DNA from 3 places in the Sutcliffiella cohnii genome. Region 2 is predicted to be linked to each of the others. Evidence: riboswitches for the same ligand, from Rfam matches in the RefSeq annotation. Region 2 holds a riboswitch; each other region holds the start of a gene.
The links. A riboswitch is a leader RNA that binds a small molecule or an ion and turns the genes downstream of it on or off. The one in region 2 is predicted to bind S-adenosylmethionine.

Region 1 (3,290 bases), 1.5 Mb from region 2:
ACCCACACCCTTTCAAGTGCAATTTCTTTTATATTTTAACATACTAAGGCCATTTGAATGGTTAAGAAGTAGTTGCCAAGCCTTTTTAAAGATTACTTAATATACGGTATATTAGGTAAAAAAGTTTCAACTATTATTAGTTTGCTTTTTATATTAAAAAAAATGAAACCTTTTCCACCCTAAAACGTTTGAATATTATGACATAAGGAAAGGGGGAAACACAATGTTAAAAAGGATATTGATTGTTTTCCTATTTACGATTATTTGTTTTACTATTTCAATCGTTTGGTGGAGTACTCAATCAAATGTTTCAAGTGGAATATATCCTTTAAATAGTGGTGGCTCTATCGTGTTAACAGTGGAAGAGAACATACCAATTGCGTCATTTTCACTACCTGTTGTGTGGGTAAAAGCTCATCCATGGCAAAAAACGCCTACTATTGATAAATTAATTTTTAGAGATGACAAAGGTAATGTTTTCTCAAAAATGGAAGGGGAATACATTTTACAAGTGGATGAGGATTTACCGTGGTATAAAAGGAACATTCACTCAGAAGTAGAAATGATGATAAACGGTGAATCTAAAGTTACAATTGGGGAAAGGACAATGACCTCGATAAAGGATAGTTTTGATGAAAACTACATGCTGAATTCATTACAATTACAGGTTAACGGGATGGAAGAAACTTTCTCAATGGATAAAACGTACCAATTTACGTTAATAGGTAATGAAGATCAAGTTAGTCATAATAGATGGGTTATGAATGGCCTACTAGGTTTTAATGGAACAGGTTATATATTTAGATTAGATGGCCCAAAGGGAGACGTATTAGAACGCATACTGTTTTGGCTACCAGGTATGACAGAAAATGATATAAATAATATGATGTACACATTTGATGATGATTTTGAATTATACTCGAATGAACTTGATGAATTTAATGGTGAACCTCTTAATTTACCATTAACATTGACGGAAAGAGAAATGCTCCTATATATTCCATTATCCTCCAAAAATATTGATGAGCTAAAAGGGAAAATAGTATATATACAACCATTCTTCCAGTTTAGTAATCAAGATGGAGATCAATATTACTCTGGAGGTATGGGTTCTATAGGTGAATTCTACCCTAAAATCGGCGGAATAAACTTAATATTACCAGAAGAATGAACATACTAATCATAGATTAAAAGTATGTTTTTAAAAAAGATTACAAAAACTATTGACAGAAAATATTTAAAATTGTTATTATTTTATTTAACAACATAATAATAAATGAAACTTCTTATTAAGAGTGGTGGAGGGAACAGACCCGAAGAAGCCCGGCAACCTTCAAACGATTTGAAAGGTGCTAAATTCTGCAAACATTATTGTTTGAAAGATAAGGAGAGGACTGCATATTAATCCTTTCTAATCTTTTAGAAAGGATTTTTAATTTTTGGAGGTGGCGACAACTAGGAATATATTATTGTACGACATCATAACGTAAAATATTTACAACTTTATAAACTCTTATCAAGAGTGACCGAGGGGTCAGGCCCGATGACGTCCAGCAACCTTCAAAAACTTGAAAGGTGCTAAATCCTGCAGACACTTTTTGTCTGGAAGATAAGAGGAGGGAAAATGAACCTCTTCTTATGAAGAGGTTTTTATTTTTGTAGATATTGTAGGCTAGTCAATAGATATTCAAGAAAAAAAGTAAACTTAAAAAATATTAATTTTGGAGGAATGTAACATGTCAAATAATCAAGAGTATAAGTTAGAAACAGTTTTATTACACGGTGGTCAACAAGTAGATCCTACAACAGGTTCACGAGCAGTTCCGATTTATCAAACAACTTCATATGTATTTGAGAGTACAGAACAAGCACAAAACTTATTCGGACTTAAAGAGTTCGGAAACATTTATAGTAGAATTACGAATCCAACAGTTGATGTTTTTGAACAAAGAATAGCGCTATTAGAAGGTGGGGTTGCGGCAGTTGCGTTAAGCTCTGGGATGGCTGCTATTACCTTTTCCATATTAAACATAGCTCAAGCTGGTGATGAAATAATTGCTGCTGAAAACCTGTACGGTGGAACATATAATTTATTCGCAAACACACTACCGAAATATGGAATCAAGGTACATTTTGTAGATACAACAAACCCAGAAAAAGTTAGAGAAGCAATTACCCCTAACACAAAAGCTGTTTTTGCAGAAACAATCGGCAATCCAAGTTTAAACGTGTTGAAAATTGAAGAGATTGCAAACGTTGCGCATGAAAACAATGTTCCATTAATTGTTGATAATACGTTTGCACCGTATGTATGTCAACCGCTTAAATGGGGAGCTGATATCGTTGTACATTCTGCAACAAAATGGATAGGAGGTCATGGTACAACAATCGGTGGGGTCGTTGTAGATGGTGGAACTTTTAATTGGGATCAACCGAAATACCCTGGTTTTATAGAAAAAGATGAAAGTTATCACGGTCTTCGATTTGCCGAGACGTTCGGTCCATTAGCTTATGCTGTAAAGCTACGTGTTCAACTATTAAGGGATATCGGTGCATGTTTAAGCCCACAAAGTGCTTTCCTTCTATTACAAGGGTTAGAAACATTACATTTACGTATGGAAAGGCATAATGAAAATGCGAAAGAAATAGTTGCATTTTTACAACAACATCCTGCTGTTGATTGGGTCACTTTCCCAGGTTTAGAAAACCATTCATCAAACCATTTAGCAAAGAAATATTTAAACAATACGTACGGATCAATTATTGTATTTGGAATTAAGGGTGGAAGAGAAGCAGGTAGAAAAGTCATTGATAGTGTAAAATTATGGTCTCACCTAGCGAATGTCGGGGATGCTAAATCGCTCATTATACATCCAGCTTCAACTACACATCAGCAAGTATCTTCTGAAGATTTACAGAAAACAGGAGTTACAGAAGATTTAATACGTTTATCGGTTGGCATAGAATCCGTTGAAGATTTAAAAAATGATTTAGATCAAGCCTTTTATTCAGCTACTGGATTTACTGTGAAAGGGGCAATTGCTGGAGATGCTTCAAACAAATAATTTATACGAAGTCGGAAAGGTTTGTATTGGTGACTTTGAATTGGAGAGTGGTGTCCATTTAAAAGATGTGGAAGTCGCTTATGAAAGAGTAGGGAACCTTTATGGCGATAGTATAATAGTTTGTCATGCTTTAACAGGAAACCACTTAACAGTCGGGACATCGGTGTCCCCTGGCTGGTGGAGAGATCTTATCGGACCTTCACGTTATATCGATACGAACAAATA
Region 2 (3,290 bases):
CATATTCTGCTTCACTAGTCCATGTTTTCTTAGGTTGTAATACTTCGTCAGGAACACCAGTTACATGTAAAGGTACGTTTACTCCGAAATATGGATCAGGTTGAAATTCTGCATTTGTTAATTCACCTTCAAGAGCTGCTTGCACCATGGAACGAGTATAGGAAAGTTTCATTCTATTACCTACACCATACTCTCCACCGGTCCACCCTGTATTAACTAAAAATACTTGAACGTTGTGTTCGTCAATTTTCTTTCCTAACATTTCTGCATAAGTTGTTGCAGGTAGTGGTAAGAAAGGTGATCCGAAGCATGTAGAGAACGTTGCCTGTGGTGAAGTGATGCCACGTTCTGTTCCAGCAAGTTTACTTGTGTAACCGCTTAAAAAATGGAACATAGCTTGTTCTTTTGATAATTTGCTAATAGGAGGTAGTACCCCAGTTGCATCAGCTGTTAAAAATATAATAGTTGTTGGATGCCCAGCAACGCTTGGATCAACAATGTTATTCATTGCTTGTAATGGATATGCTGCACGAGTGTTTTCTGTTAGTGACGAATCATCGTAATCAGGAATTCTACTGTTTTCATTTAATACTACATTTTCTAATACAGATCCGAAGCGGATGCTATCAAAAATTTGTGGTTCTTTTTCTTGAGAAAGTCCGATACATTTTGCATAACAACCACCTTCAATGTTGAATACACCAGTGTTGGACCAACCATGTTCGTCGTCACCAATTAATTTACGATTTGGATCGGCAGAAAGGGTCGTTTTACCAGTTCCTGATAACCCGAAAAACAACGCCACATCTCCTTCACGACCTACGTTAGCAGAGCAGTGCATCGGCAAAATACCGTTTTCAGGTAATAAGTAGTTCATAATCGAGAAAATTGATTTTTTCATTTCGCCAGCATATTCTGTACCGCCTATTAAAATAATTCTCTTTTTAAACGATACTAAAATGAATGCTTCAGAGTTTGTTTTATCAATTGAAGGATCAGCCTTAAACGTTGGTGCCGAAATAATCGAAAATCCAGCTTCATGTGTTGCTACTTCTTCTTCTGTTGGACGAATAAATAATTGGTGTGCAAAAAGGTTGTGCCATGCAAATTCATTGATAACTTGAATTGGTAAGCGATACTTCTCGTCTGCACCTGCAAAACCTTTAAAAATAAAAATTTCATCTTTGTTTTCTAAGTAATGAACAACCTTATTATATAATGCATCAAATACATCTTCAGAAATAGGTTGATTTACTTTTCCCCAGTCTACTTTATCTTTACTGATTTCGTCTTGGACGATAAATTTATCTTTCGGTGATCTACCTGTGTATTTTCCAGTAGTTGCAAGCACTGCACCTGTTGCAGATAAAGTTCCTTCTTTTCTTTCTAAAACTTTTTCTACCAATTGTGGGACAGATAATTGTACATTTGCATTGCTTCCATATAATAATGTAGATAGTCCGTTATCGATACCAACCGTTTTCATCTTTAAACTCTCCTTCAGAAAAGTGTATTGTTTATGTTAATAATTAAAAGTATAACACATTAACATCAATAGTCCATACTAATTGTGATATTTTATGTAAAGATTACAATGGAAGTTCATAAAATACACTTTTTTCTCAAATTTGGTATAGATAGCGTCATATTGATGAACTCTAACATTGTAGTAGTTGATAAAGCTAGTGGAAGATTATTTCATAGTATATATTCACTATATTATAAAAATACAAGTATTTCTCTTTTTTTCTTTAGGAAAAATGTCGGTTTTTGTTGACATAGATAGTTTCACTACGATAATATAAATCACTGAACGGATACTCTTATCCCGAGATGGTGGAGGGACAGGCCCGATGAAACCCAGCAACCTGCTCATTTAACTGCAATACATACTGGGCATATTTAATGAAGTGAGAAAAGGTGCTAACCTGAAGCAAAGTATTATATGCTTTGCGTGATAAGAGTGAAAGGCGATAAATCTTCAACCTTTCCTCAAAAAAAGGAAAGGTTTTTTATATTTTGACACAAGATAAGGGAGAGCGTTATATATTAACATTGGAGCTTATCTTAAAGTTTTATTGGGAAAGTGGAGATCCGTATCATGATGGTGATATACACCGATAATTATAAAGGAGGAACTTTATAAAATGACAAAACAACGTCGTTTATTTACTTCTGAGTCCGTTACTGAGGGACACCCGGACAAAATTTGTGATCAAATTTCTGATTCTATCCTGGATGCTATTTTGGCAAATGACCCTAATGCCCGCGTAGCTTGTGAAACATCTGTTACTACAGGTCTTGTATTAGTTGCTGGTGAAATTACAACATCTACATACGTAGATATTCCTAAAATTGTTCGTGAAACTATTCAAGGTATCGGATATACGCGTGCGAAATACGGATTTGATGCGGAAACGTGTGCAGTATTAACTTCAATAGATGAGCAATCTGCTGATATCGCGATGGGGGTAGACCAAGCGTTAGAGGCACGTGAAGGACAAATGACAGATGCGGAAATCGAGGCTATTGGAGCTGGAGACCAAGGTTTAATGTTTGGTTTTGCTTGTAATGAAACGAAAGAATTAATGCCATTACCAATATCTCTTGCTCACAAATTAGCTCGTCGTCTAACTGAAGTAAGAAAAGAAGAAATCTTACCATACTTACGTCCAGACGGTAAAACACAGGTAACAGTGGAGTATGATGAGAACGACAAACCTGTTCGTATTGATACGATTGTTATTTCAACACAACATCACCCAGAAATTACGTTAGAGCAAATTCAACGCAATATTAAAGAGTACGTTATTAATCCAGTTGTTCCAGCTGAATTAATTGACGAAAACACTAAATATTTCATCAACCCAACAGGTCGTTTCGTAATTGGTGGACCTCAAGGGGATGCTGGTTTAACTGGTAGAAAAATTATTGTTGATACGTACGGTGGTTATGCACGTCATGGTGGAGGAGCTTTCTCTGGTAAGGATGCTACTAAAGTAGACCGCTCTGGTGCTTATGCTGCTCGTTACGTTGCGAAAAACATCGTTGCTGCAGAACTTGCTGACAAATGTGAAGTGCAACTAGCATATGCAATTGGTGTTGCTCAACCAGTTTCTATCGCAGTTGATACTTTCGGAACTGGAAAATTATCAGAAGAGAAATTAGTAGAACTTGTACGTGCTAATTTTGACTTACGTCCAGCAGGTATTATTAAAATGCTTGACTTACGTCGCCCGATTTACAAACAAACAGCTGCTTACGGCCACTTCGGACGTAACGACCTTGAC
Region 3 (3,290 bases), 2.1 Mb from region 2:
AAGTGACCATCTGGGTCTTGAAAGTGACCAGAATATCCACCCCAGAAAGTGTCGTGTGCGGGATCAGTTATAGTTGCTCCTGCCTGTTTTGCTTGTTCCATTATATCGTCAACTTCGGCTTTACTATTAACATTGTGACCTAAAGTAAATTCGGTAGTGCTTGGTGCAGATAAGGTAACTTTTGCTTCATGAGCAATATCTTTTCGATTCCAAATGGCAAGTTTTAATCCAGGTTGTAACTCGAAAAAAGCAACTGCGCCATTTTCAAATTCTTCACCGACTATGCCATTTGTGGGAAGGCCAAGACCATCACGATAGAAAACCAAAGATTTTTCTAAATTATCTACACCTAAAGTAATTACAGTAACTCGGGGCTTCATAAATGGCATCTCCTAAACTATATTGTTTAAGTTAATTATAACAACAATTAGTTATTAGGAAAAAATATATTTGATAAAGAGTACAACGTTTTTGAGATGGATTTGCGTGCACGCATATATTTGTAGCATTACTAAAAGTGTGTGCTTGACGATCCTGTCCAATTGTAATAGGAAATTTCTTTGGATAAAAATAACGACTAATCAAAATACTATACATTGGAGAATACATACATGGGGTGTGACGCATCATAAAAGCGTAACGGATAGTAGATGTAAATAAAAAGGAGGTAAGAAATATGAAGAAAGTGAAGTTGATTATGGGTTTATTAGTTGTATTAATGGTAATGTCCTTATCTACTAGTGCATTAGGAGCTGAGAATCCTGCACCTACGAAAGACATTGTTGATACAGCATTAGAAGCAGGTGAGTTTAAAACATTAGCAGCAGCTTTAGAAAAGGCTGGATTAGTGAACGCGCTAAAAGGTGATGGTCCTTTTACCGTTTTCGCACCGACTGATGCGGCTTTTGAAAAACTGCTAAAAGAATTAAACGTAACACCTGAGCAATTATTAGAAAGAGAAGACCTAGCAACAATTCTTCAATACCATGTAGTACCTGGTAAAGTCATGTCACGTGATTTAAAAGAAGGAATGAAGGCAAAAACACTTGCTACTAAAGAAGTAACTTTCTCTCTTAATCCAGCACGTGTAAATAATGCCAACATTGTGAAACCGGATATTCAGGCTTCGAACGGTGTTATACATGTCATTGATACGGTTTTAATACCTGCAAATTAATCGATATAAAGACTGAGTTCGTACTTATGGTACAGTTCAGTCTTTTCTTTCTTAAAGTGGTAAATACTATTGTTTGCACTCATTTAGAGATTATACATCATGAAGCAAGAAAGATGATTTGCATATATTCTTACTTAAATTCCAAAAAATGTGTGGACGAGGGACCGGTCCCTCTGTCCCAAACTGTTTCTTTTTTCCTAATTTTATAATAATAGGTTGAATTTTTGTTTTTATTGTATTAATATAATAAAGCAACTTAATATGACACTCTTATCGAGAGCAGGCAGAGGGATTTGGCCCGATGAAGCCCGGCAACCGGTCGTAATACCATTGTGAGATGGGGCAACTAACAATTATGTTAGTAGCCTAGGATTTTCCATTGTGACACGGTGCTAATTCCAACAGAAAGATACTATTTTTCTGAGAGATAAGAGGTACGGACTTTTACATAAATGTGCCTCTTTTCTATTGCTTAGAAAAGGGGCTTTTTGTTTGGAACAGGTCGGTAAATAAGTAGGTGTCTGTTACTAATAAACCAAGTAAACATATCGTTTTACTTATTAAGAGGAGGGGATTCGTTAAACTTATTTTTTGAAATCATCTTAATGAGGAGAACAGAAGGAGGATTTTTACATGAATACAAAAAAGGTTTTATTAGGTATTGCAAGTTTAGTAGTTGCTATTAGTTTATTTTTAACAGGATGTGCTACTGGAACAGTAAATGAGCTTACCCAAAATGTGAGTGGGGACCCTGTTAATGGTGGAGATTTCATTATCGGAAGCACCGGTTCACCTACTATTTTTAATTCCTTATATTCCGTTGATACAACAAGTAGTGCTATTCAGGGGTTTCTTTTTAACGGATTAGTAAAAACAAATACTAGTTTAGAGTTTGAAGGAGACTTAGCAGAGGACTGGGCTGTTTCAGAAGATGGCTTAACTTGGACCTTTCACTTGAAAGAAGGGGTGAAATTTCATGACGGTGAAGAATTAACCGCTGAAGATGTTGTATTTACATATAGCATTCCACTACATGACGATTACGCAGGTGCGCGTGCATCTGACTTTGAACAAATTAAGGACATACAGGCTGTTGATCCGTATACAGTACAAATTACACTAACAGAAAAATATGCACCATTTTTATCAACGATGAGTTATCACATTTTACCGAAACATATTTTAGAAGATGTGCCGATTGGCGATTTGGCGGAACATCCATTTAACACGAAAGAGCCGATTGGAACTGGTCCATTCACGTTTGTTGAATGGAAAGATGGAGAGTACATAAAAGTCGAAGCAAATGAAGACTATTTCGACGGTCGCCCTAATTTTGATTCTATCGTTTACAAAATTGTTCCAGATGCGAACTCGTTAATGGTTCAACTGCAAACAGGAGATATTCATCACATTGCTGTTCAATCAGAAGATCTTATGCTTGCTCAAGATTTAGAAGCACAAGGACTCATTCAGTTGCAATCTGGCCTTGGATTATCGTACACGTATATCGGATGGAATCAAAAAAATCCATTATTCCAAGATAAAAAAGTACGCCAAGCATTAACGCACGCTTTAAATAGAGAAGTAATTGTAGAAAGTGTGTTAGAAGGTGATGGTCAGCTTGCGAATTCTACAGCAAGTCCAGTTAGTTGGTCTTACACAGAAGATGTACCTGTATTTGATTACGACCTAGAAGCAGCTAAAGCTTTATTGGCAGAAGCGGGTTGGGAAGATACAGATGGAGATGGCATTCTTGATAAAGATGGAGAGAAATTCAAATTCACATTAAATGTGAACCAAGGTAATAAAGCCCGTGAACAAATCGCGGTAATTGCGCAAGAACAATTAAAAGAGGTTGGTATTGAAGTCAACATAAAAGTGCTAGAGTGGAGTGCGTTTGTTAGTGCAAATATGGCACATGAGTACGATGCATGTATTAATGGATGGAGTTTAGGGGTAGACCCAGATCAAACGGATTACTTTCACTCGAAGCATAGAGAACAAGGGTTAAATTATACGCAACACAGTAATCCAGAGGTTGATCAATTACTAGAGGAAAATGTAAAAATCCTAGACGATGAAAAAAGATTGGAAGTTTTACACGAACTATACC

Region 1: linked by a shared signal. The riboswitch ahead of BC6307_RS09745 (O-acetylhomoserine aminocarboxypropyltransferase/cysteine synthase family protein) and the one ahead of metK (methionine adenosyltransferase) in region 2 are both predicted to bind S-adenosylmethionine.
Region 3: linked by a shared signal. The riboswitch ahead of BC6307_RS06545 (peptide-binding protein) and the one ahead of metK (methionine adenosyltransferase) in region 2 are both predicted to bind S-adenosylmethionine.

The regions. Positions count from the first base shown of each region.
Region 1 covers NZ_CP018866.1:1,973,853-1,977,142, forward strand. Annotated here, with positions in the region: gene BC6307_RS09740 (hypothetical protein) at 224-1,171, shown strand; SAM riboswitch class I at 1,284-1,389, shown strand; SAM riboswitch class I at 1,511-1,616, shown strand; gene BC6307_RS09745 (O-acetylhomoserine aminocarboxypropyltransferase/cysteine synthase family protein) at 1,737-3,065, shown strand; gene metX (homoserine O-acetyltransferase MetX) at 3,049-3,290, shown strand, end outside.
Region 2 covers NZ_CP018866.1:3,506,948-3,510,237, reverse strand. Annotated here, with positions in the region: gene pckA (phosphoenolpyruvate carboxykinase (ATP)) at 1-1,486, opposite strand, end outside; SAM riboswitch class I at 1,821-1,964, shown strand; gene metK (methionine adenosyltransferase) at 2,148-3,290, shown strand, end outside.
Region 3 covers NZ_CP018866.1:1,367,185-1,370,474, forward strand. Annotated here, with positions in the region: gene BC6307_RS06535 (VOC family protein) at 1-380, opposite strand, end outside; gene BC6307_RS06540 (fasciclin domain-containing protein) at 677-1,177, shown strand; SAM riboswitch class I at 1,445-1,611, shown strand; gene BC6307_RS06545 (peptide-binding protein) at 1,811-3,290, shown strand, end outside.